2 regions of the Caulobacter sp. Root487D2Y genome follow, and region 1 is predicted to be linked to the other one. Evidence: predicted binding sites of a transcription regulator. Region 1 holds the regulator's gene; the other holds the start of a gene.
What was found. Region 1 encodes HrcA, which represses chaperone genes, less so after heat shock. Its sites were predicted from a motif close to GTTAGCANTCNNNNNNNNNGANTGCTAAC; they were not measured.
Positions count from the first base shown of each region.

Region 2: the regulator HrcA is predicted to act here: its motif matches at 2,102-2,130, upstream of groES (co-chaperone GroES).

Region 1 covers NZ_LMFD01000001.1:599,268-603,674, forward strand. Annotated here, with positions in the region: gene ASD38_RS02690 (low molecular weight protein-tyrosine-phosphatase) at 1-161, shown strand, start outside; gene grpE (nucleotide exchange factor GrpE) at 330-950, opposite strand; gene hrcA (heat-inducible transcriptional repressor HrcA) at 961-2,037, opposite strand; gene rph (ribonuclease PH) at 2,172-2,888, shown strand; gene ASD38_RS02710 (winged helix-turn-helix transcriptional regulator) at 2,934-3,434, opposite strand; gene ASD38_RS02715 (glutathione S-transferase family protein) at 3,592-4,221, shown strand; gene ASD38_RS02720 (helix-turn-helix domain-containing protein) at 4,246-4,407, opposite strand, start outside.
Region 2 covers NZ_LMFD01000001.1:994,766-999,172, reverse strand. Annotated here, with positions in the region: gene groL (chaperonin GroEL) at 48-1,694, opposite strand; gene groES (co-chaperone GroES) at 1,749-2,039, opposite strand; gene ASD38_RS04590 (protease inhibitor I42 family protein) at 2,276-2,659, shown strand; gene ASD38_RS04585 (VOC family protein) at 2,659-3,069, shown strand; gene ASD38_RS04580 (hypothetical protein) at 3,097-3,573, shown strand; gene ASD38_RS04575 (AraC family transcriptional regulator) at 3,755-4,407, opposite strand, start outside.

The DNA of each region.
Region 1 (4,407 bases):
CGATGGCCGAGCTGCTGTTGCTGCTGGACGCCGTCGAGGGCCGCCGGGGCAAGTCCGTGGCCGATCCGTACTACGGCGACGACGCGGACTTCGACGTCGCCTGGGCGGACGCCGTGGCCGGCGCGCGAGGGTTGGCGGATCTGATCGCGGGAGGGGGTTGAGCACTCTCTATCAGCTCGTCATCCCGGGCCTTGTGCCCGGGACCCCTCTGTCCGCCGCAGGTGCGGAGGGGGCGGTTCGCTGGCGAACCGCTTGCACTTCACGTGCGGGCTGAACCAGGGGTCCCGGGCACAAGGCCCGGGATGACGGCTGTTAAGTTGAGCAAAACTCTAGGCCTTGGTGTCGAACGAACCGCCGGTGTCCGCGCCGTTGCTGGCGTACGGGTTCTGTCCCGCCGCGGCGGGTTCCGCCGGCGCGCCCGGGCCCGTCGAGCCCTTGGCGGCCACGGCGACCATGGCGGGACGGACCAGGCGGCCCATCAGCTCGTAGCCGGCCTGCAGCACCTGGATGACGCCGCCGGCGGCGACCTCGTCCGAGGGCTGCTCCATCACCGCCTGGTGCAGGTGGGGGTCGAACTTCTCGCCCTTGCTCGGGTCGATCTTCTTCAGACCGTTGCGTTCGAAGGCCGCCACCAGCTCCTTCTCGGTCATCTCGACGCCGATGATGTAGTTGGTCACCGCCGGGTCCTGCGAATCGCGCGGGCTCAGGGCCGTGGCGCGCGACAGGTTGTCGGCCACGCCCAGCAGGTCGCGGGCGAACTTCTGGATGGCGTAGGCGCGCGCGTCGTTCGACTCGCGCTCGGCCCGGCGCTTGGTGTTCTCGGCCTCGGCCGCGTAGCGCAGCGCCTGATCCTTCAGGGCCGCCACTTCCAGCTTCAGCGCCTCGATTTCCTGCGAAGCGTCATCGGCCTCGAAGGCCACGTCCTCGGCCGGCGTTTGTTCGTCGGTCATCTCTCAGTCCTTATCCGTCCATCATCCGGCCGAGCACGCGGGCGGTATAGTCCACCAGCGGGATCACCCGGGCATAGTTTAAGCGGGTGGGGCCGATCACGCCGATCGCCCCCAGCACCTTCTGTCGGCCCGTCATATAGGGCGCCGCGATCAAGGAGGAACCCGAAAGCGAAAAGAGTCGCGTTTCGGCCCCGATGAAAATGCGCACGCCCTCGGCGCCGCGAACGTCGTCCAGCAGGCCGATCAGCTGGCCCTTCTGCTCCAGGTCGTCAAACAGCCTCCGCACGCGCTCCAGATCCTCCCGGGCGCTGGCGTCGGCCAGCAGGTTGGCCCGGCCCCGGACGATCAGGGCGCGCTCGTCGCCGTCGCCGCCGCTCCAGGCCGCCAGGCCGTCCTCGACCAAACGCGCCGCCGTGGCGTCCAGTTCACGCCGGGCGGTGTCCAGCTCGGCCGCCATCTCGACCTTGGCCTCCTGCAGGGTGCGGCCCCGCAGGCGGGCGTTGAGGAAGTTGGAGGCCTCCTGCAGCGAGGCGGGGGTGACGCCGGCCGAGCGCCGCATCAGCCGGTTCTCGACCGTGCCGTCGTCGAACACCATGATCGCCAAGGCCTGGTCGGCCCCCAGGGCCACGAACTCCACGTGCTTGACCCCGCCCTCGCGGACCGGGGCGACCACCACGCCGGCCCCGCCGGCCAGGCCCGACAGGATGGCGCTGGCCTCGCCCATCGCCTCCTCGAACGAGCGGCCGTGGGCGAACAGGCGGGCCTCGATGGTTCGCCGCTCCTCCTCGCCGATGTCGCCCACCTCCAGCAGGCCGTCGACGAACATCCGCAGGCCCGCATGGGTCGGGATGCGGCCGGCGCTGGTGTGCGGGGCGTCCAGCAGGCCCAGCTGGGCCAGGTCCTGCATGGTGTTGCGGATCGAAGCCGGCGACAGCTGCATCCCGCCGCGCGAAATGGTCCGCGATCCGACCGGTTCGCCGGTTTCCAGATAGGATTCGACCACCCGTCGGAAGATGTCGCGGGCGCGGGCGTCCAGGTCGGTGAGACTGGGAGTCTGCGCGGAAAATCCCGAAAAGAGCTGTGTCATTTAGCCTTCGAACGCGCCCGCCCAAGTCTCTGAGGGCCCCCTCGGGAAGGTCCCTCGGGTTTCGACGGGATTGGACGACCGTCCTAACTAGGATAAGCGGCCCCATCCTATCACGCAAAGCCCCGGAGTTTTCCATGCGTCCGTCCGAACGCGCCCCAGACCAAACGCGCGAAGTCACGCTGGAAACGGGCGTCAACCGCTACGCCGAGGGCTCGTGCCTGGTCAGCTTCGGCCACACCAAGGTGCTGGTCACCGCCACGGTCGAGGAAAGCGTCCCCGGCTGGATGCGCAACAAGGGCGCCGGCTGGGTCACGGCCGAGTACGGCATGCTGCCCCGCGCCACCCACACCCGCGGCCGGCGCGAGGCCGCCCTGGGCAAGCAGAGCGGCCGCACCCAGGAAATCCAGCGCCTGATCGGCCGCTCCATGCGGGCCGTGGTGGACATGAAGGCCCTGGGCGAGCGCCAGATCAGCCTGGACTGCGACGTCATCCAGGCCGACGGCGGCACCCGCACCGCCGCCATCACCGGTGCCTGGGTCGCCCTGCGCATCGCGGTCAACTACCTGATCGAGGAAGGGGTGTTGAAGACCGACCCGATCCTGGGCCAGGTGGCGGCCGTTTCCTGCGGCGTGTTCAAGGACACCCCGGTGCTCGACCTCGACTACGAGGAGGACTCCAGCGCCGAGGCCGACAGCAACTTCGTGCTGACCGACGCCGGCGACATCGTCGAGGTCCAGGCCACCGGCGAGAAGCGCGGCTTCACCCGCGGCGAGTTCGACCAGCTGTTCGCCCTGGCGGAAAAGGGGATCGGCGAGCTGTTCGTGAAGCAGCGCGAAGCGGTCTCCAAATAGTCCCGCGGCGACCCCGGCTCCTTGACGCCCGCCTCTTCGGGCTGATCAGCCAGGGGCCGCGCCTTCGGCCATGATCGCCTCGAACGCCGCCTGAAGCTGCAGGAGCGCGGAGGTCTTTGCCGGCGGGCCGCCCAGATGGGCGGCCCGCAACTCGGTCATCACCGCCTCCCACATCGCGGGGCCGCCCTCCTCAAGAAGCTGGGCTCTGATCGAAAGCTCCCTGGAGGCCGGCGCATGCCGGCGGCCCCAGGCCCCCATCTGGGCCAGCACCGGCAACAACTGGATCGCGGGCTCCGTCAGGGTGTAGAGCCCGCTTTGGCGGTGGCCGGGATCGCGGGCCTTGGTGAGCAGGCCCGCCGCCAGGAGCCGCTTCAGGCGATCGGCCAGGACGTTCGACGCTATGCCCTCCTCCGAGCGCGTGAGAAGTTCGCGATAGCGGCGGCGATCGCCGAACATGATGTCGCGGATGACGATGAGGCTCCATCGGTCCCCAAGCAGCTCGAGGGTCAGATTGATGGGGCAACCCGATCGATGCGTCTCGCTCAATGACCGACTCCTAACTGCTTGCAAACTAGGACCAGGCCGGTCAATCTCCAACCGCTTGCAATGTGCAAGCGGTCTGTCCTCGAGCCTTGCCCCTTGGATCGGCTAGGTCGTCGGAGCCGTTTTCACGGGCGCGCCGGGGCCTGAAAGGAAGTCCGCCATGATCACAGTCTTCGGCGAAGGCAGGGGCTTTCGGGTCGTTTGGCTGCTGGAGGAGATGGGTCTGCCGTACCGGCTGCGGGGCGTCGACCTGTTGGCCGGAGTCGAGAACGATCCCGAGTTCCTCGACATCAATCCCGCCGGTTTCATCCCCGCGCTCCGCGACGGCGAGGTCACGATGGTCGAGTCCGTCGCGATCATGGAGTACCTCCTGGCGCGCTACGGGCCGACGGCGCTGGCGCCGGGCGCGCGGGACGCGGCCTTTCCCGCCTACCAGCAGTTTCTGCACCTCGGTGAAGCCGGGCTCGCCGCCTCGATCTATTTCGTTTCGGGCGCCCGGAACATCGCGCCGGAAAGCGAGCGCGACAATTGGAGCGCGCGCCAGGCGATGGACGTGTTCACCACCCGGTTGACCCTGGTGACGCGGGCGCTGGAGCGCGGGCCGTATTTGGCTGGGGACGCCTTCACCGCGGCGGACATTTCGGTGGGCTATGCGCTGGAGATGGCGCGGAAGAACGTCGGGGTCGTGTTTGGCGACGTAGAGCGGGCCTACATGACGCGGCTGCGCGAGCGCGGGGGTTTCCAGCGGGCCCTCGAGACATGCCAGGCTACAAAGGGATGGTGGGGCTAGAGCATCGCGGGGGAAGGAGGAGGTTCAGTCCTCTTCGTGCACGTCCCCCGGCCCAGGCTCATAGGTCATCAGGTCCCCCGGCTGGCAGTCCAGCTCGCGGCACAGGGCGTCCAGCGTGGTGAAGCGCACGGCGCGGGCCTTGCCGGTCTTGAGGATCGACAGGTTGGCGATCGTCACGCCGACGCG
Region 2 (4,407 bases), 400 kb from region 1:
TCGATCCCGGCCTCCTTGGAAGGATGGGCGACTTGAATGGATTTCTCTTAGAAATCCATGTCGCCCATGCCGCCCATGCCGCCGCCCGGAGGGCCGCCGGCGCCGGCGTTCTTCTTGGGCGCTTCGACGATGGCCGCTTCGGTGGTGATCAGCAGGCCGGCCACCGAGGCGGCGTCCTGCAGAGCGGTGCGGACCACCTTGGCGGGGTCGATGACGCCGTCGGTGATCAGGTCGACATACTGCTCGGTCTGGGCGTTGAAGCCGAAGGTCGGGCTGTCGTTTTCCAGGATCTTGCCGACCACGATCGAGCCTTCGACGCCGGCGTTCTCGGCGATCTGACGGATCGGAGCCTGCAGGGCGCGACGGACGATCGCGATGCCGGCGGTCTGGTCGTCATTGTCGCCGACCAGGGTCGCCAGGGCCTTGGAGGCCTTCAGCAGAGCCACGCCGCCGCCCGGGACGATGCCTTCTTCCACGGCCGCGCGGGTCGCGTTCAGGGCGTCGTCGACGCGGTCCTTCTTTTCCTTCACCTCGACTTCGGTCGAGCCGCCGACGCGGATGACCGCGACGCCGCCGGCCAGCTTGGCCAGACGCTCTTGCAGCTTTTCCTTGTCGTAGTCCGAGGTGGTGTCCTCGATCTGCTTCTTGATCTGCGAGATGCGGGCTTCGATGGCCGACTTCTCACCGACGCCGTCCACGATGGTGGTGTCGTCCTTGGTGATCGAGACCTTCTTGGCCTTGCCCAGCATGTCGAGCGAAACGTTCTCGAGCTTGATGCCGAGGTCTTCGCTGACGACTTGGGCGCCGGTCAGGATGGCGATGTCTTCCAGCATGGCCTTGCGGCGATCGCCGAAGCCCGGAGCCTTGACGGCGGCGACGCGGAGACCGCCGCGCAGCTTGTTGACCACCAGGGTGGCCAGGGCTTCGCCCTCTACGTCCTCGGCGATGATCACCAGCGGACGGCCCGACTGGACGACGGCTTCCAGCACCGGCAGCAGCGGCTGCAGCGACGACAGCTTCTTTTCGAACAGCAGGATGAGCGGCTCTTCGAGCTGAACTTCCATCTTGTCGGCGTTGGTGATGAAGTACGGCGACAGGTAGCCGCGGTCGAACTGCATGCCTTCGACGACGTCGAGTTCGGTTTCGGCGGTCTTGGCTTCCTCGACGGTGATGACGCCTTCGTTGCCGACCTTGTCCATGGCCTTGGCGATCATCTCGCCGACGTCCTTGTCACCGTTGGCCGAGATGGTGCCGACCTGGGCGATCTCGTTGTTGGTGGTGACCTTCTTCGACGACGCCTTGATGGAGTCGACGACGACGTGGACGGCCTTGTCGATGCCGCGCTTCAGGTCCATCGGGTTCATGCCGGCGGCGACCGACTTGAGGCCTTCCTGGACGATGGCTTGGGCCAGCACGGTGGCGGTGGTGGTGCCGTCGCCGGCCTTGTCATTGGTCTTGCTGGCGACTTCGCGGATCATCTGCGCGCCGAGGTTCTCGAAGCGATCGCTCAGTTCGATTTCCTTGGCGACCGAGACGCCGTCCTTGGTCGAGCGCGGGGCGCCGAAGGACTTTTCGATCACGACGTTGCGGCCCTTGGGGCCCAGGGTCACCTTCACCGCGTTGGCGAGGATGTTGACGCCGCGCAGCATCTTGTCGCGCGCGTCCGAGGAGAAATAAACGTCTTTAGCGGCCATTTGAGAGCCCTTCTAAAAGAGAAACTTGGGTCGAAAGCGGAGGACGGTCGGGGCTTAGCCCTCGACGATGCCCAGAACGTCGCTTTCCTTCATGATCAGCAGATCCTGGCCGTCCACCTTCACTTCGGTGCCGGACCACTTGCCGAACAGGATGCGGTCGCCGGCCTTCACGTCGAGCGCGACGATGTCGCCCTTGTCGTTGCGGGCGCCGGGGCCGACGGCGACGACTTCGCCTTCCTGCGGCTTTTCCTTGGCGGTGTCGGGGATGATGATCCCGCCCTTGGTCTTCGTTTCTTCTTCGACGCGCTTCACAAGGACGCGGTCGCCAAGCGGGCGAAATTTCATGGGTCGTTCTCCGTCGGGACGGTTTTAAAGATATGGTCCGTCGGCAAGCGGGGAGCGTCGCTGTTAGCAGTCGCTCCCATCGAGTGCCAACGCCGGGCAGGAGTTAGGACCGGCGGTGTGGGGAGTCAAGGACAAGGGCCGTCGATTTGCTGTGGGCGAAATGGGTTCAAGGTCGGATGACGGACGCAAATCGCCCCGGAACGACGGGCCGGAACGACAGGAACGAGGACGGCGGCATGAAGACGATCCTGATCGCGGCGAGCCTGCTCATCCTCGGCGCCTGCGCCACCGAAGCGTCCCTGCCGGTGCGCACGGTGACGGATGTCGACGCCGACGCCGGCGTGGTCGAACTGGTCGGCGGCCAGGACCTGGAGATCGCCCTGCCGCTGAACGCCGGCACGGGCTATGCGTGGCGGCTGGACCATGAGGCGCCGCCCCTGCTGGCCGGCGGCTCCAGCTTCGTGACCGAGGCCAAGGCGCCGGGCGCGCCGGTCCGCGCGGTCTATCGCTACACGGCCGTCGGACACGGCCGGGCCGACCTGGCCTTCACGCTCAAGCGGCCGTGGGAGGCCGACCGTCCCGGCGACCGCAAGGTCGTGTTCCATGTCAGGGTGCGCTGATGATCGACCATATCGGACTGACCGTACGCGACCTCAAGGCCTCCAAGGCCTTCTACGACGCCGCCTTCGCGCCGCTGGGGATCGAGGTGGTGATGAGCGTCAGCGCCGAGGAGACCGGCGCCTACGGCCATCTCGGCTACGGCCCCAGCGCCGACGGCCGCGACATCCAGGCCGGCAAGCCCAGCTTCTGGATCGGCGGCGGCGAGACCCTGACCGGTCCCCTGCACGTGGCCTTCACGGCCCGCAGCCGCGCGGCGGTCGACGCCTTCCACGCCGCGGCCCTGGCCGCCGGCGGACGCGACAATGGACCGCCGGGGATTCGGCCGCATTATCACCCCAACTACTATGGAGCTTTCGTGCTCGACCCGGACGGCCGAAATGTCGAGGCTGTCTGCCATGCGCCCGCCTAAGCGGTTGGAGACCAGACCAGCGTGACGATTTCGAGCTACGGCCTTTCGCTCATCCTGGCGATCATCGCCTGCGTGATTGGCGGCGTGTTGGGCGGCCTGACCCTGGTCCGGCCCGGTTCGGTGCTGGGCCTGAGCGCCCTGGAGGGCGGCGGCCCCTCGGACAAGGATGAGGACGACGAGGCGGCTTCGCCCGCCGCCGGCCGCCTGGGCGAGGGCAAGTCCGAGGGCCGGGCCCTGGGCGGCCTGCTGATCCTGTCGCACGCCACCGCGGCCCTGTTCCTGGGCTACCAGTCCCATGTCGGGGCGGCCATGGCCTTCGCCCTGGCCATGGCCTGGACCGGCGCCGCCCTGGGCCGCGCCGTCTCGGCCCTGGTCGACCGCAACCGCGACAGGTTCAACCTGAGCAGCCTGGCCTTCGAGGTCATGATCGCCGTCACCCTGTCGCTGCCGTTCTTCAACGCCGGCCGGCTGGTGGTGCTGCGCGGGCACGGGATGCTGGTCTAGCGGCTGCATCCTGGCGGGATCCAGGCCCAAAATCCGTTGTCATCCCGGAAGCCTCGCAGAGGCTGTCCGGGACCCAGGGGACTGGGCCAAGGCAATGCGGCCGCCCCTGGGTCCCGGACAAGCGCTGCGCGCTTTCCGGGATGACAACTCAAAATCCAGATGAACTGGCCTCGCTGCCGCCCTACCCCCTGGCCGGCCCCCGCAGGGTCTGGGACGGGCTCTCGCCGAACATCGTCCGGTAGGTCACCGAGAACCGGCCCAGCTCCCAGAAGCCGTGGTCGAGGGCCACCTGGGTGACCGACGCCCCGGCCTGGCGGCCGGCGACCAGCGCCTTGCGGGCGGACGACAGGGCCCGCAGCCGCAGATAGGTCCTGGGGCCCACGCCCAGCCCCTCCTCGAACGCCCGGTTCAGGGTGCGGCGCGACAGGCCCAGGGCCTGGCAGAGCTCCGGGATCGGGACGCCCCGGCCGGTGCGGTCGTCCAGATAGTCCTCGACCTGGCGCAGGATGCGGGCGCTGTTGATCCGGACCTGCCGGCCCGGTTCGCGGTCGCCCGCCTCGGCGACGGCGGTCAGGAACCCCTCCAGCGCCTCGTCGCGCAGGCCGGCCTGGGCCTGGGGCTCGAGACCCGGGCCCAGGCGCATCAGACGCTCGAGGCGCCGGGCGATCTCCTGGGCGATCGCCGCGGCGCGCGCCGGCCTGAGCCTGGCCTCCACGCTCCAGCACCGCTCGTCGGCTAGGTGCTCGAAGGCGGCGGCGCGCTGTTGCAGGACTTCGAGCGGCGCCTTCAGGACGGCGTAGCGCGTCATCCCCCGGCAACGCGCCTCCTGCTCGC